Linked DNA regions of Prochlorococcus marinus str. MIT 9312. The main gene of each other region encodes a partner of the protein of the gene in region 2 in a complex. Links are inferred from orthologs where the notes say so. Each region holds a gene or a part of one and is shown on either strand. Other genes may lie near its edges.

Region 1 (11,523 bases), 710 kb from region 2 along the record:
TTTGATAGTTCTATATTAGCTAGACAAATATCCTCGCTAGTAACGTAATTTAAATCAGATGAATTAGGTAAGGGTCTTTTTTTTATTGATGTTGCTAACTTGCCAGATACGTTTATTGATTCTCCAAAAAACCAATTCAACATATCGAATGCGTGAGTACCTAAGGCACCAATAACTCCTCCACCTTTTTCTTCTAAAGAATACCAATTCCAGGCTCTTTTAGGGTCTGATCTGCTTCCCATTAACCAATCTAATTTGACTAAATATATATCGCCTAAAATATTTTCATCAATAAGTTTTTTTGTCTGAAGGAAAAGTGGTACTGCCCTGTATTCGAAATCAACACATACACTTAAGTTATTGATCAAAGATATTCTCTGAAGCTCTTCAATTTCAGAGGACGATATTGAAACCGGTTTTTCTAATAGCAAATTTTTATTATTCTCAAGAGCTTGTTTTGCTAATTTAAATCTTGATTCAGGAGGGGTAGCAACAATAATCCCATCAATATCTGGAGATTTAACTAAATCTTCCCAATTATGAAAAAACTCTAATCCCGTTTCTTTTTCTAAAATCGATTTTTGCTTTTTCTCATAATGATAAATAGCTACAGGCGTTAAATAATCTGACTCTTTTAATGCTTCTAAATGAACTTTTTTCCCAAAACCTAGTCCAGCTATAGCTATTTTTAATTTTTTATTTTTAGTATTCATTCTTATCCATTAATAAACTCTGAACAACTATTTTCAATAACAACATCTATAAGTTCGTCATTATTAGAAGTTTGCCATTTTGAATTAAATTGAGGAATTCCATTTATTGAAGTGTCTTTGAACTCTTTTTTATCGCAATTAATTCTCATTACATAAAGTGATAACTCTCCATCATCATTTGAATTAGTTGGATTTTTAAAGAACTTTGTTAAGACACTTATTTCACCATTTGGAAGCGGCTTAATACTCCCTTTATCAAGCCATTCTTTCCCATCACCATTTTCTTTAAGGAGAACCCAATCAACATTTCCTATTGCATATGAATAGGTAGCAAAATTTAAAATAAACAAAAAAAGGCTTAAAGAAAAATAAAATAAATTAGAAATTATTCTCATTATTATATATTTGCTTCTGCCAGTTCTTTTACACCGTGGATTTTTAAAATTTTAGTCAAAGTAGTCTTGAGATCTTTCCTTTTCACTATTACATCAACAAAACCATGCTCAAGAAGATATTCAGCTGTTTGAAAATTATCAGGTAATTTTTCTCTTAATGTTTGTTCAATAACTCTTCTTCCCGCAAATCCAATAAGAGCTTTAGGTTCCGCCAATATTAAATCACCTAACATCGCAAAGCTGGCTGTTACTCCTCCAGTAGTTGGATGAGTTAACAATGGCATATACAGAAGATTTTTTTCTTTATGTTTTTTGAGTGCTCCCGATATTTTTGCCATTTGCATGAGACTTAACATACCTTCTTGCATCCTTGCTCCACCTGATGCGCAAACAATAAGAATTGGGTAATTTTCTATAGTTGCTCTTTCAATTATCCTCGTAATTTTTTCACCAACTACTGAGCCCATGGATCCGCCCATAAATCTAAAATCCATTACAGCTAATGCTAAAGGCATTGAATTTACAGAACAAAAACCTGTTATGACACCATCTCTTAAGCCAGTACCTGCTTGACTTTCTTTAATTCGATCAGCATAAGACCTTCTATCTTTAAAACCTAAAGGATCTGTAGGACTTAGTGAACTATCAAACTCTTTGAATGAATTTTTATCAGCAATTATATTTATCCTTTCATCACTATTAATCCTATTATGGTGACCACAATTACTACAAACATTGAAATTTGAAATTAGGTCTTTTCTATAGGCTACTTGAGAACATTCTGAACATTTAACCCACAAACCGTCTCCCTCGTCAGTATCTTGGGAAACTTTCCCAACAAATTGATCTTTACGCCTTGCGGCAAACCAGTCGATTAATGACACAACGTTACCTGTTTTTTCTATTTAAATCTAAGTAAGGTACTTTTATCAAGAAAGATATATAAATATTTGAGATTTTATAGATTAGGAACTCCCTTATCCTTAGAAAAAAAAATATATGGATTTGAGTTGATAATCGAATATTAATTATCCTTTATTTTTCTCCTCAATCATTTTATGAATTATTGGGGTAAGAATAAGTTCCATTGCGAAACCCATTTTCCCACCATTTACAACGATACTGGTTGGACTTGACATAAATGAATCGTGAATCATTCCAAGCAAGTATTGAAAATCAATTCCCCATTTCTCTCTAGCTCCTTTTCTGAAATGTATGATCACAAAGCTCTCATCAGGAGTTGGAATATTCCTGCATATGAAAGGATTGGAAGTGTCAATTGTGGGAATTCTTTGGAAATTAATATCGGTTTTACTGAATTGTGGACAAATGTGATTTATATAATCAGGCATCCTTCTCAATATAGTATCCACAATGGTTTCAGCTGAGTAACCTCTCTCTGCGTTATCTCTATGGATTTTTTGAATCCACTCTAAATTTGTTATCGGAACAACACCAACAAGTAAATCAGCATAGGATGCCACATTGTATCCATCACCTTCTACTCCGCCATGTAAACCTTCATAAAAAAGTACGTCTGTTCCCTTAGGAATATCTTCCCATGGAGTAAATTGACCTGGTTCTAAGGATGTCCCAAGTCTTGTATTATGTTCTTCCGCTTCTTCAGGACTATGGAGATAATATCTTTTCTTCCCTCCTCCAGTTTCACCATAGATTTTAAAAAGTTCTTCTAGCTTGTCAAAAAGATTAGCCTCTGGGCCAAAGTGAGAAAAATTTTCACCCTTTGAAAGAGCTTCTGCCATAGCTTTTTTCATAGGCATTCTCTCAAACCTGTGGTAACTATCACCTTCTACAACTGCGGGAATAATATCTTCTCTAGCAAAAATATGCTCAAAGGCTCTTTTTACTGTACTTGTTCCTGCTCCTGAAGATCCTGTTACAGCGACTACTGGATGACGTTTTGACATTTTTTAAAAACAATATCTGATAATTCTGACAGGTCATATGCCAACTTTATGTTCAACTTAAAATATTTTTTTATTTATTAATTTTTTTTTTTAAATTTCATCTATTATTTTATCTCCAATTTCACTGCAAGATAATACTTCGGAAGACCCATCAGCTAAATCGGCTGTTCTAAATCCTTCTGCTAAAACTTTATCAACAGCAGTTTCTAAATTTTTCGCCGCTTCTTCTTCATTTAATCCAATTTTTAACATCATAGAAGCGGATAAAAGCATCGCAATAGGATTTGCTATGTTTTTACCAGCTATATCAGGAGCTGAACCATGAACAGGTTCAAAAACACCTGGTCCATTATTGTTTAGAGATGCAGATGGAAGCATCCCAATAGAACCAGTTAACATCGCGGCTAAATCGCTTAAAATATCACCAAATAAGTTGCTAGTTAAAATCACATCAAATTGACTAGGATCTCTTACCAATTGCATTGCTGCATTATCAACGTACATATTGCTTAAAGATATATTTTTATCTTTTAAGGTGATATTTAAAACTGTATCTCTCCACAATTGACTAACTTCCAGAACGTTTGATTTATCAACAGAACATATTTTTTTATTTCTTTGGTTAGCAATTTTTATTGCTATTTCAGTTATTCTCTCTATTTCGGCTGAATCATAAACCATTGTGTTGAAAGCTTTCGGTATTTTTGTATTTGTTATATGTCCTCTTGGCTTTCCAAAATAAATACCGCCTATTAATTCTCTTACAACAATAAGATCTACATTCTCAACGATTTCTTTTTTTAATGTACTTGTATTTACAAGAGATTTTCTTATTTTGACAGGCCTGATATTTGCGAAAAGGCCTAGGGCAGATCTTAATTTAAGTAATCCACTTTCTGGTCTTAGTTCTCTTGCAAGAGAGTCATATTTAATATCTCCAACACATGCTAAAAGTACTGCATCACATTTTTTGCATTGATCTAGTGTCTCATCTGGAGCAGGAGTCCCATATTTTTCATAAGCTATCCCTCCAAATAATTTTTCAATAATCTCAATATTGAAATTATGTTTTCTTGAAAGCTTTTTTAAAACTTTCTTTGAAACTTCTGAAATCTCTGGTCCAATTCCGTCGCCTGACAATAAAACAATCTTATAATTCTTCATTAAAATTTTTGTTTAATAGAACAATAAATTATTGCTTGTCTAATTGTCTAAGTTTTTTTGCTAATTCTGGTAATTTTTTAAAAATACTTGAACTCCTTAGCCATGATTTATTCTCCATAGCGGGGAAACCACTAATTACCTTGCCATCTTCTATGTCACAATGGATTCCGCATTTTGAACTCGCTATGACATTGTTCCCAACTTTTACTCTATTATTGACCCCTACTTGCCCTGCCAAAATAACTCTATCTCCAATTTTTGCTCCTCCAGCAATACCAACTTGAGCGGCGAATGCACAATTCTTACCAATTTTAACTCCATGACCTATTTGTACTAAATTATCCAACTTTGTTCCCTCATCAATAAAAGTAATCCCTACTGCCGGTCTATCAATGCAACAATTCGTTCCAATTTCAACAAAACTCATTATTTTTACACCACCTTTTTGAGGCATCTTTACCCATTTGTCATCTTTAGGAATAAAACCAAATCCTTCTGATCCAATAACAGAATTTGAATTGATTACACAATTATTTTTTAAGGTGGTGTTTTCGTAAACTACACAATTGGGATGAATTATATTATTATCTCCTATTCGAACATTTCCTAAAATTGATGAGCCAGTAAGAATATCATTATTGTTACCAATTACAGTATTTTCTCCTATATAGACATTAGGTCCTATATGGCAATCCGCTCCAATTATTGCTGTTTTATCTATAACGGCTGAAGCGTGAATTCCTGGATTAAAGTTGATAGTTTTATATAAATGATTCAATACTTCTGCAAATGCAATTCTTGGATTTTTAACAATTATGTTTGAAATATTGAGTTTCTTTAGAGCACTAATAATTTCGTTATTGTTGGAAGTTATTATTGCTGATGCGTTGGATTTATCTAATTTTTCTTTAAGGATATTGTTTTCTTCTAAAAAAGATATTTGATGATTAACTGCTTCATCTAAAGAGGCAGCATCCTCTATATTTAAATCTTCAAAAATATTGGAACTAATAAAATTTGAATTTCCTTTTTTAATTAGATCAACTAAATCACTTAAAAGCATTTTTGAGTTTTAATTTTTTTCTAAGAGAGAGCTAGAACATCTCTGTGTACGACAATTATAGAGGAGTTGTTATTGTCTTTATTATTTAAGATACTTCTTAAGTTGTCACTACTTATTGATACTAAACCTTTTGCAACTTCTTTATTATCTGTATTTACGATTTTAACAGCTTGATTAACCGTAAAGTTTCCTTCTACATTTTTAACACCAACCGCTAAAAGTGAGGCACCTTTTTTGTTAATTGCAAAAAAAGCTCCATCATCTAAAGTGATTTTTCCTACTGTGTGAATTGCATGAGAAAGCCAACTTTTTTTGTTTCCTATAGGTTTTTCTAATGGATAAAATAAAGTTCCAATTTTATTATCATTAAAAATCTCAATTAAATTTTTTTTATTCGTTCCATCAACTAATTGAACTTCAACTCCCCCTTTTGTAGCTATTTCTGCAGAAATTAGTTTTGTAGAAATTCCTCCTGTTCCCCATTCATTATTTGAGTTTTGATTGTTTTTATTTTTAATTTCTTTTAATTCACTATTATGAACCTCTTTAATAGGATGCGCATCTTTATTCTTACGTGGATCTTTTGAATATAGATTTTCAATGTCGGTTAATAAAATAAGCTTATTAGCATTAATAGCTAAGGCAACTAAGGCAGAGAGGGTATCATTATCTCCATATTTAAGCTCCTCATTTGCTACGGTATCATTTTCATTTACTATTGGAATAACATTCAAATCGATTAATTTTTTTAATGTTTTAGAAGCGTTATTGAAAGATTCTCGCGAATTAAAGTCAGCTTTCGTGATTAAAATTTGAGCAATATTATGACCTAATTTATTAAATATTTTATCGTACAAAGACATTAAATTAACTTGACCTACTGCAGCGGTAGCTTGAAGGGTACTTAAATCATTTGGCCTAGTTTTAATATTTAATTTTTGGCAACCTAATCCAACGGCTCCACTAGTCACTAAAATCAATTTGTTTCCTTTTAAAAGAAAACTTGTAAAGGATCTACAAAGGGTTTCAATAACTTCTTCAGTAGATGTTTCCTCTGTCCCTCTTAAAATACTAGTACCAATTTTTATAACCCAAGTTTTCATTTTATAAAAAAAGAAATTAGTTTTTCTATTGTCAAAGTTAAATTAAATTTAACAGGCAAGCCATCTCTCTTTAATCGCTTAACTAATACTGTTTTTATATTACATCTATTCCCAACAATCATATCTGTAAAAATCCTATCCCCAATTATGGCTATATTTTTTACTTCATAATTAACTTCTTTGATAGCATGCATCGTAACTTTTTTCCCTGGTTTTGAAGCATTGTATTTGAACCTTAAATTTAATTCTTTTGCAATTTTCGAGATTCGTTTTTTTGATGGATTATTACTTATTAGATATAAGGAGAAAAGTTTTCTGGATTCACTTATCCATTTTTTTACAGCTTTTGGGATTTTACTTGAGTTTCTATTTACAAGAGTGCCATCAACGTCAAGTAATAAACAGTGAATTCCTTTTTTTTGTAATTCAGATTGAGAAATCTCATATATTGGTAAATTTGAATCCCAATTGACTTTTAGGATAGATTTCATTAATTTTAAGAATTACTTTTTTCAAGTTCAGATTCAATCAAAGGTTGGATTTTATCAAACTCATCATCTTCAATTAATAAGGCACCATTTTCATTTAATTTACCCACAATAAAAAAAGGATCTAGTGGAATATATAAGCCATATTCTTGGTCAAAAAGATTAAAGTTAACAAGCAATTCATAACTCTCACTATCATCATCGATGCAATCTTCTTCTAATTCATCAAAAATTGGTTCTTCAAGCTCCCCTGATACCGTTAATGTTACTGCTGATCTGATAAGTCTTAAATCATGTTCTTGAAGAACAGCTTCAGCATTTTTTAGAATTTGTTCATTTTTGTCTATTTTTTCAATTAGTTCAGGTTCATCTTTTTCATTCATTTTGAAAAGACTTACTGGTGTATCAACTGGTGTTAATAAAGCATATTCTTCTCCCTCAACACTTACTAATTGTTCAAGATAACAAAATATCTCGTTTCCATTTGAGTCATTTAATATTAGTGTCTGAGCCTCATGATTATCATTTGAGTTAGTTTCTTTCATTTAAAAATTATCTAATTCTTTTTAATACTAATATTTTATCTGACCTTTACCAGCTAATTCTTCTAATTCAGGACCTTCTTTTATCCATTGTTCAAGTATTACTTTTGCTGCAAAACTATCAATCAATCCAGATTTATCTTTTTTAATTCCAAATCTATTTGAAGATTCCCATGTTGAACTATGTTCGTTGACGTAAGAAAATGGAAGCTTTAATTCATTTGAAAGTAATTGACCGTAATTCATACAGTCAATAGCCTGAGGGGTCATTTTACCTTTCTCATCAAGCGGAAGCCCAACAATAAAACCAGTCAAATTAAATTTTTTTATATGATTTCTAATGATTTTAAGCTCTTTATTATCTTCAACCCTCTTTACTGCTGGGAGTATATTTGATGTTATGCATAGTGGATCACAATAAGCCAATCCTATTCTTTTGATTCCTACATCGAAGCTTAAAATTGACCTGGGTTTAGGTTTATAAAATTTCACTTTGACTTTAATGGCAAAGGAGATGGATATGGATTATTTTGTGGACTTAATTTGTCAAAGATTGATTCCAAAGATTGATTTATTTTATTTACTTGTTTTGCTTCATTCTTAACTATTGTATTCCTTATAAGAATAATCTCTTGATTTTTTTCTTTTAAGTTACATTCTTCGAGAAAGGTATTTAGTTGAGAATTCTCTTTGTAGCTTTTTAGATAAGACATAGGAGATTTTACAAAGAATCTTTTTATAAATTCTTTTAAAATAGAATTTAATCTATTATCCCAATATCTACTTATAGTTAAAGTATAAATTTCATCGTTTTGATAATTTATATCTTTTAAGATTGTACATAAAACAGAATTTTCATATACTAAGGCACCACTTTTAGAGTTATTTCTTTTAAGAATATCGTCTTGATCAAAATCTAAAATATTTCTTATTAAAGGTGATTGATTTGATCTTATAAAATTTACTATACTCAATATATTTTTTTTATTAATGTTATGGAATTCATTAATTAATTCATAATCTTGGGTATTTTGTTTGATTGACTCATTTAGATCACAACCATCCCATAGTATTATCTCTCCTAAAGGTTGAAAGCCTAATTCTCTTGAGGTTGATATTAGGTCAATATTATTTATCTCGGAGTTAATTATCCAACTTGAAGTCTTGATATCCGTTATGGAGATTGATTTTTTTATCAATCCTAAAGTTAATTGTTTCTCTGTAAAGGAACAATTGTTGTTAATTAACTTGGGCTTAGATATTTTTAAGCAAGTCTCTTTTTTGTTTAAAGGAAAAATATTCATATAACCAATGATTTCGTTACCGCAAATAGCAATTATGCATTTATTCTTATTTTTCTTGAGATTATTTAGAAATATTTTTAAGTCATCAAAGGTATTAATAATTGCCATCTTTAAAAACCAATTATTCAATTCTTTATTTTTGATATCTATTAAAAGGGTAATGTGACGGATATGGAGTTCTTCATAAGTTACTTCCATTCCTTTTTCAGGCTTAAAAGAATTAGAGGTATCTTTTTTCATTTAATTTTTTTTCTTATTAACACTATAGGAGTTTTCTCATCACCATTGCCAGCTGGATTAGATATTAAGATTCTTTTGAGTATTTTATCTACGGCTTTATTTGAACTGGCTAATACTTTTACTCCTCCAATATCATTAACATCTACTACCGCAACATCTATATTTAGGTATTTTGAGACCTCCTTACAAAATAAACCCGCATTAAGAGGACCCATAACTATACTTTTGTCATAAGGTATGACAGTGCCACTTATATCATCAATAAGAGATGACTCTAAACCAGTTAATCTATAAAAAATACCCTTAAGGCCAACTAATTTAAAAAAGAATCCAACGATTAATGCAAACGTTATTCTTGTGACACCAATTTTATTTATTAATAATTGCATGCCACAAGCAGTTGCAAGACTACTTGTGGGGTGAAAAAAATAACATAAAGCTTTTGAAAATAAACTATATTCTAAATTTTGAGGAGAAATATATCTATTTTGCATAATCGCAAGTGGACTCTCACCGATTGTTAAAATATCATTTTTTTCTACAATTCCTTTGCAGTATTCAATCAAAGTATTTACTGGGTTATCAAAGCATCCAAGTAAATCAGTTTTAATAGCAAAAGCATCATATTCATTATTTATTGGAATTTTAAAAACTTCTTTCGAACTTTGTTTTTGAGCCTCTAAATTAACTAAAAAACAATCCTTTTTATTTGAAATACCAAAATGGCCATAATTATCCCATAATACTTTTAACCATATATATTTTATTTTTTTTCTAAATTTATTATTGCTAAATTTATAGATGAGTCTTATGAATAATTCTGAATTTGACTTGATAATAGTTGTTGGCCAATAATTATTTAAATTCTTTTCTTTATTTTGATCATATATATAAATATCTTCTTGATAATTTAAATTTTGACAATATTCGTTTCCTTTATTTTTAAAAAAATTCAATTCAAAATTTATATTAGTTACCATTGTCTCTTTGGTTTTACTTTTATTAATTATTTTTAAGTCAATAATTATTTCGTTTAAACCATCTTTTTTTTTGATTTTATAATTTATAGGTTCTAGAACTAAATTTGATTTGGATGAGTTTTTAATATATAAATCTGAAATAATTAAAAAAATCAGTAAAATTAAAAGGATATTTACAAATAACATTTTTTCTGAAATAGTTAATTATTTTTAGTTTCTTTTGTTTCTGAAATTGTACTATTATATTCATTAAAGGCCTCTACTGAAAAAGAGGATTCATTATCAATTTCTATCCCTGTTGACTCACTAATAATTTTGTTCAATTCACCAAAGTCAGCCATCCCATTACCATCATATTTTACTTGTCCATTACTATCAAGAATTATAGTTTGGGGAATTAATCCATTCCAATAATAATTGGGTTCAGTTGGTTGATCAGATGCCTCTTCATTTTGTAATTCATCTGTGGTTAAAGCAATGATTTCTATATTTTCCCTCCATATTAAATCTAGACCTGATATTACTGGTGCCATTGCTTTGCTGTCAGAACTATCGTCAAGGTAGAAAAATAGAATTGATACCCTTTTATTCTTTAATGAATCCTTTAGTGTTGCCTTAGGAGGAACTATTGCTCCATTACCTGCATATATAGGAAAGATGTTGCCATCATAACTATTAGTATCTCTATAAGCATTTGCTTTATATGGACTTATGAAAATTAATGCTATTAAGAACCATTGAATTATTTTCATTAAAGATTTAAAACTTACTTTGAACTTGATCTTCCTAATCCTTGAAGGATTCCTTTCCCAACTAAACCAATAGCTTTGCCTACTACTTTTGTTAGAAAAGTTACGAAAAGATTACCGATATACTTTACCGCAAATTCTAACTGGGGTGCTACTGCATCTCTTATCTCAACTAATAATGTAACTTGTTTTTGAAACCATTCTAGATTCTCTAGCTCTTTCTCCCTATTTTCATTTTTAAAGTATCGGGTAAATTTTTTATCGATAATATCAATATATTCTCGTTTACTCTCATATAAGTAAATAGGCATATAAATGTAGTCATGCCAACGATTGTAGTTATTAATATTATTCCTAAATCTTTCAAAATTTCTTGTTGATTGTAATTCGGGATTTATAAGTACAGTTCTTAATTCAGGCCAAGAAGAACAAATATTAAAGATTTCAGAAGCTAATAAATTACAGTTCCTTATTGTCCAATTTGAAATTATATTTTCAAGGATTAGAAATGATTCTGTTTCATACAAAGGTATTAATTTGCCATCATATTCAAGAGCTTCATTTTTAATAATAGGCTCGATAAACATTATTGATTGATGAGATTCTCTATCTATCTCTTTACAACTTACTTCACTATAAATAAAATCATTAATTGAAATAGATTCGCTTCCTTTTTTTAATCTAAAATAGCTGTCTGTAATGTTTGAAATTGTATTAACTTTAAGTTCTTGTATTAGAGAACTTAACTCATCTTTAAAATCATTTTCTTTATAGTTCTCTTTAATATTTTTTATTAAATTATTTAACTCGTCTAACATTTTGCATATTAGGCGTGAAATGAACTCTTTCTTTAT
Region 2 (11,498 bases):
GCACAAGGAAGGACACTAGAAGCAGCAAAACACTATGCATATCTTATTAAACATGGAATAAAAGACTATAGAGTTTTTTCAAATTATGGAATATTCCTAAACGAAATCGGAAAACACAAAGAAGCAGAATTAGAACTTAAAAAAGCAATTTCTTTAAATCCTAAATATGCAAATGCTTACTACAATCTGGCAGTTTTATTTATTGGTCAAGGAAATTTGGGGAAAGCAGAATTAGAACTTAAAAAAGCAATAAAACTTAAATCAGACTTTGCTATTGCTTACTATAATCTTGGATTTATTTTAAAAGATCTGGGTAGATTAAAAGAGGCAGATTCATATAATCAAAAAGCAGTTGAAATAGATCCTCACTTGACTGATGCATATTTATCATTATCAACTATGTATTCTGGTGATAAAACTCCAAAATGGCACAATCAACTTTTTTCTGAAAGTCTTATAAAAAACAAAAATAATAGAGAATTAATAAATATTTTTTTCGCAAGATCAAATATTTTTCATAGAGAAGGAAAATATCAAGAAAGCGCTGAGAATCTTATTAATGCAAATAATATCAAACTTAGATTGAATAAATCTGAAGCAAATTTATTAATCAATAAAACTAAAAAGTTGAAAATATCCTCAGATAATTATGAAAGAAAAAATAAAGCATTTGGAAATTATCCAATGTCTATTTTTATAGTAGGACTTCCTAGATGTGGTTCTACCCTGGTTGAATCAATCATAAGTTTGAATTCTCATGTAAGAGATCTTGGAGAAGTCAATATCTTTGAAAAATCATATAGAGAATATAAAGAATCTGAAAAAAAAACAGACCTTAGTGAAATATATTGGAAAAAATTAGAAATAACCAAAAATAAAAGATCCACAACAAATAAATGGTTATTTAATTATCAATATGCAGGCATAATTGCACAAGCAATTCCTAATGCAAAAATAATACATTGCTATAGAAATCCTTTAGATAATATCCTTTCTATGTATAGAGCACATTTCGCAACAGGGAATAATTTCTCTTCAAGTTTGGTTGATTCTGTTGCAGTTTATTCTGATCAAGAGGAGATCATGAAAATATACAAAAAAGAATTTAAAAATCATATATATGAATTAAATTACGATAAATTAGTGACTCATCCTTCAGAAGAGATAAAATCATTAATTCTTTGGTTAGGTTGGAAATGGAATGATTTATATTTATCGCCACATTTAAATAATCGTAAAGTCTCAACAAGAAGCAATGTTGAGGTTCGTTCACCAATCACTACAAAATCTTTAGGAGGATGGAAAAACTATAAAGAGATGCTTAGACCTGCAATGGAAATCATTACTCAAAAGGATCAATATAAAGACCTAAAGTATTAATCAGTAATAATATCCATAAAACATCGCAAAAAACCCTGTAATCCTTTACTCCCATTCAATAGAACCTCTTGATTTCGAACCTTGAAACACATTGGTATCAAGGGATTTATGAAAGTGAAATTTCCACGTAAAACCCACGTAAAACCCAAAAATTCCATTGTTGATAAAATATGGCAATTTTCCGTCACTCCCACTCAATAGTTCCTGGAGGTTTGCTTGTAATATCATAAACCACTCTATTAACTGAAACTACTTCATTTACGATTCTATTAGAAATTCTCTCTAAAATCGGAAAAGGAATTTTTGACCAGTCTGCTGTCATACCATCTTCACTAGATACACAACGTAAAACTATTGGCCATGCATAAGTCCTTTTATCACCCATAACTCCTACAGTTTTAACTGGTAGCAATACTGCGAAAGCTTGCCAAATATCATTGTAAAGACCTGCTTTTTTAATTTCGTCTCGCACTATCCAATCTGCATCTCTTAAACAGTCAAGTTTTTCATTATTAACTTCTCCCAAAATTCTTATCGCTAAACCTGGTCCCGGGAATGGATGCCTTTTTATAATTTCATCCGGCAAACCTAAGGCAGCTCCCAATTTGCGGACTTCATCCTTAAAAAGTTTTCTTAATGGCTCAACTAATTTAAATTGTAAATCTTTTGGTAATCCCCCCACATTATGATGACTCTTAATTTTTACAGCTATTCTTTCCCCAGTCTTTGGATCAATATTAGTACCAGCACTTTCAATAACATCAGGATAAAGAGTACCTTGGGCTAAATACTGAAAAGGGCCCAATCTATTACTTTCTTCTTCAAATACTCTAATAAATTCTTCACCAATAATTTTCCTTTTTTGTTCTGGATCAGTAATCCCTTTTAATTTGGAAATAAACCTTTCCCTTGCATTAATATATTCAACCTTTATATGAAATTTCTTATCAAAAAAATTCATTAAAAATTCAGGTTCACCTTTTCTCATAAAACCTTGGTCTATAAACATGCATGTAAGCTGATTTCCAATTGCTTTATTGAGAAGAAACGCAAGAGTTGACGAATCAACTCCTCCTGACAAAGCAAGCAAAACTTTTTTATTGCCAACTTGATCTCTTATCCTAGGAATAGTTTCCTCTATATAGGTTTCGGTTGTCCAATCAGCCACACAACTAGAAATGCCATAAACAAAATTTTTAATTACCGTTATCCCAAACTCTGAATGAATTACTTCAGGATGAAATTGTACGCCAAATAATTTCTTTCTATCATTTGAAATTGCTGCATGGAGTGTGTTCTCGGTATGAGCAATTTTATTAAATCCATCAGGCAAACAATTAATTGAATCGCCATGACTCATCCACATTATGGATTTATCTTCTACATCAGAAAGGAGTTCAGATTCTTGATCTATATTTATTGGTGCTCTACCATATTCTGCTTTTTTGGTTGCTGAAGTTACAGATCCACCAAGTTCTTTGACCATTAATTGCATTCCATAGCATATGCCAAGAATAGGAATTCCTAAATTAAAAATTTTTTCATCACATTTTGGAGCATTTTTTTCATATACAGAATTTGGACCGCCACTCAAAATTATCCCTTTAGGATTAATATCATTAATTTCTTCAATTGAAATACAGTTACTTACTACAAGAGAAAAAACATTAGTTTCTCTAATTCTTCTTGCAATCAATTCAGAATATTGAGATCCGAAATCTAAAATTAGTATTGAAGGATCGCGTTCTTTTTTTAAAGATGTTTGACTCATGTATAAAAGTTAGCTCAATTTATTTACAAAAGCATAATCAATCAAAAATTAATCTCATTGAAAATCAGAAATATACTTATTACCGTAAGTTCCAGCCCACCTAATTTCTCTTTTTCTATCAAAAATGATTGATGCGATTTCCATATCCGTTTTTACATACCTATTGACATATGTAAAAGAACGCTTTTCAATCGTATTTGATAAATTAAGGAATAATTTTTCAGCTATAGATTTATCAAATCTTTCAAGTAGTAATAGGGCTTCTTCAAGATTCTTTAAGTGAGATAATTGGACTATTATTTCTGTTGGTACCTTTTCTTGAACAGCTAAATAAACAAGAATCTCAATTCTTCCATCTGCCAAATGATTATGTGTATGAAAAATACCACCTGCTAATTTAATTAATTTTCCGTGATAACCAAAAAGAATTACAGTTTTAACTTTTTTTATTGCAGCATCAACTATTAATGGTCCTATCCAATTGCCAACCTTTAGAATAGGAAATTTAAGATTACAATTTTTTGCCAAATTTAAACCATTTTCACCAATAACAAAAACAACTTTCCCTTTAAAATCATTTTGAACTAACTTTGCTAGATTAGTTTTAGCCTCTTCTAATTGATCAGGTGAAGCACTGGAATAAGTCTCAGCAGAAGTTCCAATAATAGATAATCCATCAACGATACCAAATGACTTATTACTAGTTCTTTCAGCTAAAAATACCCCATTTGGGAAAATAATTTCTAATTTCAAATTAAAGCCCTCAGGAATAATATCTAATAAATTTTCATATAAAACTTCTTTTGCAAAATCAGAAATGCATATTTCTGATGTATCCTCTTTTATACCTACACCAGATCCTGCAATAATATTTATTGGATTTGTTTGAAGAGGATTATTAAAAGAATTTCTTTCTAAAGAGGCTATTGTCCATATTTCTAAGTTTTGTGTAATGTCAAGATATAAGCCAGACTTTGCAAAGGAAATTCCTAATGCATGCGAGTCATCTTTAAGTAAACCAACAGAATGAATCTCGATTTTTATTTCTTTTTTTTCATTAGGAATTTTTATTAGTTCATAATTATCAAATGGCAACCCTACTAGTTTTTTTAATGCTGACCTAGCAGCTCCAGCAACCCACAAAGGTAAAGAAAATCCTTTTTTCAAATCAAGTAATTGAAAAATATATAATGAGAACTAATCTAAGAATGACCTATTTAACAAAAAGTGGCCATACAACAAAAATTATCATTGATGATTCCTGGACCCACCCCAGTTCCAGAAAAAGTTTTACAAGCATTAAGTAAGCATCCGATAGGACATCGCAGTAAAGAATTCCAAGATCTCGTAGAAAGTACTACTAAAAATTTACAGTGGCTTCATCAAACTCAAAATGATGTTCTAACAATTACTGGTAGTGGAACTGCCGCAATGGAAGCTGGAATAATAAATACCTTAAGTAAAGGAGATAAAGTAATTTGTGGAGAAAATGGAAAATTCGGCGAAAGATGGGTAAAAGTTGCTAAAGAATTTGGTTTAGAAGTAATAAAAATTGATTCCGAATGGGGTACTCCGCTTGATCCAGAAGAATTCAAAAAGGTATTAGAGGAAGATAACCAAAAAGAAATAAAGGGAGTTATTTTGACTCATTCTGAAACCTCAACAGGTGTAATTAATGATCTAGAAACTATAAGTTCATATATTCGCGAACACAATACAGCTTTATCAATTGTTGACTGCGTTACAAGTCTTGGAGCTTGCAATGTACCAGTAGATGAATGGAAATTAGATATCGTTGCGTCAGGATCACAAAAGGGATATATGATACCTCCAGGGCTTAGTTTTATAGCAATGAGCCAAAAAGCATGGGAAGCTGCAGAAAAATCTAATTTACCAAAATTTTATTTAAATTTAAAATCCTACAGAAAGAGTCTTTTAAGTAACAGTAATCCATATACTCCAGCAGTTAATTTGGTTTTTGCTTTAGATGAAGCTTTAACAATGATGAGAGAAGAAGGCTTAGATAACATTTTCAACAGACACAATAAACATAAATTAGCAATGAGCAATGCTGTAAAGGCTTTAAATCTAAAATTATTTGCTGATGAAAAATATTTAAGCCCTTCAATTACTGCAATAGAAACTGGAGAAATGGATGCTGAAGAATTCAGAAAAACAATAAAGAATAATTTTGATATTTTACTTGCTGGTGGTCAAGATCATTTAAAGGGGAAAATATTTAGAGTCGGCCACTTAGGTTATGTAAACGATCGAGATATTATTACAGTAGTTTCTGCTATAAGTAATACACTTCTTGAGCTCGGTAAAATTACTGCCCAACAAGCTGGTGAAGCATTAGTTGTAGTATCTAAGTATCTTGATGGAAATTAAGTTAAGTACCTGGCTCTTCAACATTTCCGCCTAATTCAACAATCTTTTTTCTGAGAATGATTGATTTTTTTTCATCCCCCTTCGTTTGAGCGATTGCAAGAGCAAATTCTAATTTTTCAAGCTGGTGTCCGCCCTCAAAAAAAGATAATTTCTTTTTAATTCTGATTTTATTAGCTTTGTAAGAAATTTGTGAAGCCATAAAAAATTCATGCTTTACATAATATTATGCCAACTAAAGGGGACATTACGAGAGGAAACCAAAAATATTATTTGAATATAAACTGAAACAAAAAAAATTTTTTCTAATATTATGACCAAACATCTTTCATATTTATGCCAAACATAAATCTAATCTATTATCTAATTGCAGGCGTTATCTTTGGAGCTTTAGCTCTAAAAACAGGTATTCCTGCTGCTCCTCTTGCGGGTGCTTTAATAGGCGCAAGTATACTTAGCATTAGTGGCAAAGTCGAAATTGCAGAGTGGCCAATCGGCACAAGAACGATTTTAGAAATCGGAATTGGAACAGTTATTGGTACATCATTAACCAAAGACTCATTAGTTGATCTTCAAAGCTTATGGAGGCCTGCCATCTTAATAACATTTACTTTAGTTATTACGGGATTAGCAATTGGATTATGGACAAGCAGATTACTTAAGATAGATGTGATAACTACAATTCTAGGTGCCGCACCAGGAGGAATTAGCGGCATGAGTCTTGTAGGGTCAGAATATGGAGTGGGAGCTGCAGTCGCAACTCTACACGCTGTAAGATTGATTACTGTGCTTCTAATTCTTCCTTTAATTGTGAAATGCTTATACTTATTTGGAGTAATAAAATCTTAAATTTCTATAGACATATTCTTAATAAAAGATATTTTTAAATAGATGAAAAAAGTCTAATGAAAAGATTCAAGCAGAAAAAACAGATATTTTTAATTTTAAGTATTTTAATGCCTTTAGCCCTTTCGACATTCAAAGTGCATGCGGGCTCATTTGCAGCGGAAATTTTCTGTACTATGAGAGATGGAGGTAATGATCATGAAAGTAGTTGGGAGGCAGCATATACGTATATAAAAAAGCAAAAAGGAGGAATTTTCAAAGTCTCACCTAAACAAGCAGCATCGCAAATTACTGAATCAGTTATAAGAGATAAAGAAACCTTCAGCTACTGTGTTGAATACCTCGATAAACTTCATCCAAATAGAAAATTACTAAGAGAATTGGAAAAAGAAGAAGAAAGAAAAGAAAAAGAATTAGAAGAAACTAATGAAGATTTTTCAGAAGAAACAATTGAAAGATACAGTTATTAATTACGGCTTTGATTGTCTGCAATTTTTTTTGTATCTATTAACACTAAATTATATTTTTACGGGCTAATTTCAGCTAAAAAATAATAATTAAATATTGACTTTTGATAAATTCAAGCCATTATTCATTTAACTAAATGGTCTGAATGCATATTAATGATGCTGTCTTTTTAGAGGATTTATGTCCTAAGTTCAGATTTAGACAATGGAGAAAATCTATTCATAGATTTACAGGAAAAAGTTGTATATATTGCGGAAAACCATCTGAATCTATAGACCATGTATTACCTCGAAGCCAAGGCGGCTTAAGTACAACAGAAAATTGTGTACCTGCATGTCTTTCCTGTAATGGGGATAAATCAGATGAAAATGCTTTGTATTGGTATAGAAGACAAAAATTTTATGATCCTCGAAGAGCAATGGCTATAAGAGCTTGGTTAGAAGGAGATTTAAGATTAGCTATAAGATTACTGCAATGGGCTAATCCTAGTTTTAAAATAAGTAATAAAAATTACAAAAAAGATAAATCAGAATATAAAGCAGCTTGACTACCAAATATTACAAATTTTTCTAGAGTTATAACTCTCACATATATTTCCCAATTCTCTTGGCGATTCTGGAAATATTAAAATTGTCGAAAATGAAATGAGAAGGACAAATAATTTTTGGTAGAATTTAAAATTAACTAAACTGATTTCTTTTTCTATCAGACGATTATAACTTTTGCTAATGCAGAAAGTTGTTGATTTTAAATCAGGCTTAACAGCTGTCTTCATCATTAATTAATACATATGTACTACTCTAACGCCGTATGACGAATCCAGCAAGTTCACTAGGAAATAAAAATAAATTCTTTATCTTTGGATGTGGTTTTAGCGGTAGTTTCTTTGCAAAAACGATAAGGCAATTAGGTTATACTGCTTTAACCACTTCGAGATCTGAAAATAAAGATCCACATAGTTTCGTCTTTAATAGTGAAAATAACATTGTTCCTAATGAAAAAATTTTTGATGGAGTCACACATATTCTTAGTTGCATACCTCCCGACAAAAATGGAAATGATCCAGTACTAGGAAGTCTTAAAAATAAGCTCAAAAGTTTATCCCTTGAATGGGCTGGATATTTATCTACCACAGGAGTATATGGGCACACCAAAGGTGATTGGGTTTCTGAGACTGATCAACCTAATCCTTTTCAAAACAGAAGTCACAAGAGATTAAATTGTGAAAAAGAATGGATTGAATCTGGTTTACCTGTACAAATTTTTAGGTTACCTGGTATTTATGGACCTGGAAGATCCACTTTTGAAGCAATAAGAAATAAAAAAATTCGCGTTATCTCTAAAAAAAATCAGGTATTTTCAAGAATTCATGTTGCTGATATTACAAATGCAATTATCTATCTATTAGAAAATAAAAATTCCTTAAATTTTCACCAGATTATTAATATTACAGATGATGAACCCTGTTCTCAAATAGAAGTTATTCAATATTGCTACGATTTACTTGGTTTAAAAATGCCAAAGCCAATATTATTTGAGGATGCAAAAAAGAAATTATCGCCTATCGCTCAATCTTTTTGGATGGAAAATAGAAAAGTTTCTAATAAACTTTTATGCGAAACACTTGGATATAAACTAATTTATAAAAACTATAAAATAGGCTTAAAAAATTGCTTATTAAATAGTTAAAAAAAATAAATTTTAAACTGTCTATGAATTTTCAGAATACAAGTAATAGATTGAAATTAGTTTTAAGCGTCGGAGACGAGTCCGGTATTGGACCTGAAATAATCTTAAAAGCTCTTTATTCTAATGAGATTCCAGAAAATATTGACTTTGTAATTGTTGGTTCAAAAAAAAATCTACAAAATACATATAGAAAACTGAAATCTTTAGGATTAGAAAACCTCGCAAATCCTAAAAATTTAAATATCCATGATCTTGAAATTTCTTCATCTGATGATTCTAAAGCAAGTTATGGTGATTCAAGTTTTAATTACCTAACAAAAGCAATTGAAATTGTAAAACAATATCCTAATTCAGCACTTGTAACTGGACCAATTTGCAAAAAATCATGGTCACTAGCAGGTCATTACTTCTCTGGCCAAACTGAAGTTTTAGCAAAATCATGCGGAGTAAAAAATGTTGGAATGTTATTCACAGCAAAATCACCAATTACAGGCTGGAGATTAAATACTTTGCTAGCTACAACCCACATAGCTCTTTGTGAGGTTCCCAAGAAATTAACTACAGAATTAATACATTCTAAATTAGATCTTTTCAAAGATTTTTGTAGTACCTATGTTGATAAACCTTCTTTTAAAGTTTCAGGATTAAACCCTCATGCTGGTGAAGAAGGGCTTTTAGGTAATGAAGAAAAAGATTGGCTCAATGATGCGTTGATTGCTTGGAATGAGAATAATAGAGATATTAAATTATTAGGCCCTTTATCACCAGATAGTTGCTGGAACTCTTCCGCAAAAGCTTGGAGAAACAAAGATGCCGAAAAACATGATGGCATTCTTGCTATGTATCATGATCAAGGTTTAATTCCAATGAAAGTTATAGCTCTTAATTATTCAGTAAATATGACAATAGGTTTACCCTTTATAAGAACATCTCCAGACCATGGAACAGGATTTGATATTGCTGGCAAAGGAATAGCTGAATCTCAAAGCATGATTGAAGCTATAATTACAGCCATAGAAATGACTAAAAGTTCAAGACTGCTTAACACGCATTAAAACTTGACCAAATTCAACTGGCGTTCCATTTTCAACGAGAATCTCTACTATTTCTGCATTAAATTCAGATTCTATTTCATTCATTAACTTCATAGCTTCCAAAATACAAATGGTTTGGCCGACTTTAACACTGCTGCCTAGATCGACGAATGGATCCTCACCAGGCGCTGCAGCCCTATAAAAGGTCCCAACCATAGGAGAAGTAATGTCAGTAAGATCTGAACGCCCAGGAGGAGCTACCTGAGACGCCTCAGGCTCATTAACTGCTGGGATATCATTAATGGATTTTTGATTAGCAATTGTTTGCCTATCAAATAAAGTATTAGAGGCTAAATTATTAGGAACTTGGTTCTGATCAAATAAATTCCGTTTTATTTCAAGTTTAAAATCTTCTCCCTCTAGGGAGAATTCTTGAATATCGCTTGTAGAGATTTTCTCTATTAAGCGATTTAAGTCTTCATGATCTAATTTCATAGCCATTAATTTTCACGTCCAAGATAACTGTCGTTACGTGTATCAACTTTAATCATTTCTCCCACAGAAATAAATAAAGGAACCATAACTTGAGCACCAGTTTCTAGAATAGCTGGTTTCGTGCCCCCACTAGCAGTATCGCCTTTAACTCCAGGATCAGTCTCTGTAACTTTCAAAGTAATAGAAATTGGAAGTTCCACTTCTAAAACTTTACCATTATGTAAAATTACATTAACCTCCATTCCTTCTTTCAAATACTTTGAGCCTTTACCGATTTGTTCAGAGGAAAGTCTTGTCTCTTCAAAACTTGTCATATCCATAAAAACGTAATCTCCAGACTCCACATAAGTGTGTTGCAGGTTAGACTTCTCAAGGATAGCCTGCTGTACTGATTCTCCGGCTCGAAAAGTTTTTTCAACCACGTTGCCGCTTTGAACTGATTTTAATTTTGTTCGCACGAAAGCAGAACCCTTACCAGGCTTGACATGTAGAAATTCTACAACACGCCAAACTTGTCCATCCAATTCTATGGTGGTACCTGTGCGAAAATCGTTACTGGAGATCATTCCTGTATTACATCCCCAAGGATCATAAACCTACAAGAGTGCTATGCAAAAATTCTTATCAAATCAGAACAAACTTTTCTTAATTTTATCAATCATAATTTTACAGGTTTTTCTCTTTAAACCCATTCAAGTACTAGCAGATTTACCTACTGGAAATGCGGTAAAAGACCCTAATGCAATCCTCAGAAACGCACTCCCTATCAAGCAACTTGAGTTACAAGAAATTCAACACAAATTGGAAGAAACCAGTGACCTTGTAAGAGGAGGAAGATGGCCAGCTCTTACAAAAACTGTTACAAAATGTCAATCTTTACTAAAAAAATATCAAAGTCGAATTATCCAAGAATTACCAAACGATAAAAAGAAAATTGCTGAAAAAACATTTTTAGAACTCAAAGAAAATTTTGATAGCCTTCAAGATCATTCTAAATCAAAGGATAAGTACTCATTTATAGACACCCGAAAAGAAGCTCTAGATAAAATAGGTGGATTAGAAGAATATTTTCTACCAAATCAATTTCCTTACTATATTCCAGAAGAGTTTGATAACCTACCAAGACTACTAGGCAGAGCAAAAGTCAATATAAAAACCTCCAAAGGAGACATGAAAGCTATTGTGGATGGATTTAATGCCCCACTTACAGCAGGAGCATTTATAGATTTATCTTCAAAAAATTTCTATAAAGATCTTCCTATAAATAGAGCAGAAGAATTTTTTGTACTGCAAACAGGTGATCCAATTGGTGAAGCAATTGGTTATTTAGATCCTGAAACAAATGAAGAACGTCACGTTCCTCTCGAAATTAGAATTCCTGATGAAAAGGATACTTTTTATAATCAAACGTTTGAAGATTTAGGCCT

The links.
Region 1: the proteins of accB (region 2) and accD are in contact, whole or in part, in a solved structure (PDB 8UXZ), measured with the Escherichia coli proteins. The link is inferred for Prochlorococcus marinus str. MIT 9312 from one-to-one orthologs.

What each region holds. Positions count from the first base shown.
Region 1 is NC_007577.1:736,651-748,173, forward strand. Bases 52-2,954 are described here. They hold accD (acetyl-CoA carboxylase, carboxyltransferase subunit beta), read right to left. Parts: upstream 1,993-2,954; coding sequence 1,111-1,992; downstream 52-1,110. Other genes in these bases: PMT9312_RS04050 (Gfo/Idh/MocA family protein), read right to left, coding at 52-713; PMT9312_RS04055 (hypothetical protein), read right to left, coding at 716-1,108; PMT9312_RS04065 (phosphoribulokinase), read right to left, coding at 2,137-2,954. Outside these bases: more of PMT9312_RS04050, read right to left, coding at 1-51; more of PMT9312_RS04065, read right to left, coding at 2,955-3,036; leuB (3-isopropylmalate dehydrogenase), read right to left, coding at 3,127-4,200; lpxD (UDP-3-O-(3-hydroxymyristoyl)glucosamine N-acyltransferase), read right to left, coding at 4,229-5,263; proB (glutamate 5-kinase), read right to left, coding at 5,284-6,366; PMT9312_RS04085 (YqeG family HAD IIIA-type phosphatase), read right to left, coding at 6,363-6,857; PMT9312_RS04090 (DUF3727 domain-containing protein), read right to left, coding at 6,863-7,399; Holliday junction resolvase RuvX, read right to left, coding at 7,427-7,888; PMT9312_RS04100 (hypothetical protein), read right to left, coding at 7,885-8,940; PMT9312_RS04105 (hypothetical protein), read right to left, coding at 8,937-10,106; PMT9312_RS04110 (thylakoid membrane photosystem I accumulation factor), read right to left, coding at 10,121-10,672; PMT9312_RS04115 (DUF3685 domain-containing protein), read right to left, coding at 10,687-11,523.
Region 2 is NC_007577.1:26,463-37,960, reverse strand. Bases 8,326-11,203 are described here. They hold accB (acetyl-CoA carboxylase biotin carboxyl carrier protein), read right to left. Parts: upstream 10,078-11,203; coding sequence 9,574-10,077; downstream 8,326-9,573. Other genes in these bases: PMT9312_RS00125 (peptidylprolyl isomerase), read left to right, coding at 10,681-11,203; efp (elongation factor P), read right to left, coding at 10,077-10,637; pdxA (4-hydroxythreonine-4-phosphate dehydrogenase PdxA), read left to right, coding at 8,566-9,597; PMT9312_RS00145 (oxidoreductase), read left to right, coding at 8,326-8,542. In the rest of the region: PMT9312_RS00190 (tetratricopeptide repeat-containing sulfotransferase family protein), read left to right, coding at 1-1,380; guaA (glutamine-hydrolyzing GMP synthase), read right to left, coding at 1,565-3,151; cobalt-precorrin-5B (C(1))-methyltransferase CbiD, read right to left, coding at 3,206-4,318; PMT9312_RS00175 (pyridoxal-phosphate-dependent aminotransferase family protein), read left to right, coding at 4,406-5,542; PMT9312_RS00170 (hypothetical protein), read right to left, coding at 5,544-5,741; PMT9312_RS00165 (AbrB family transcriptional regulator), read left to right, coding at 5,876-6,388; PMT9312_RS00160 (DUF6554 family protein), read left to right, coding at 6,445-6,855; PMT9312_RS00155 (HNH endonuclease), read left to right, coding at 6,999-7,400; more of PMT9312_RS00145, read left to right, coding at 7,664-8,325; more of PMT9312_RS00125, read left to right, coding at 11,204-11,498. UniProt on the Escherichia coli protein: This protein is a component of the acetyl coenzyme A carboxylase complex; first, biotin carboxylase catalyzes the carboxylation of the carrier protein and then the transcarboxylase transfers the carboxyl group to form malonyl-CoA.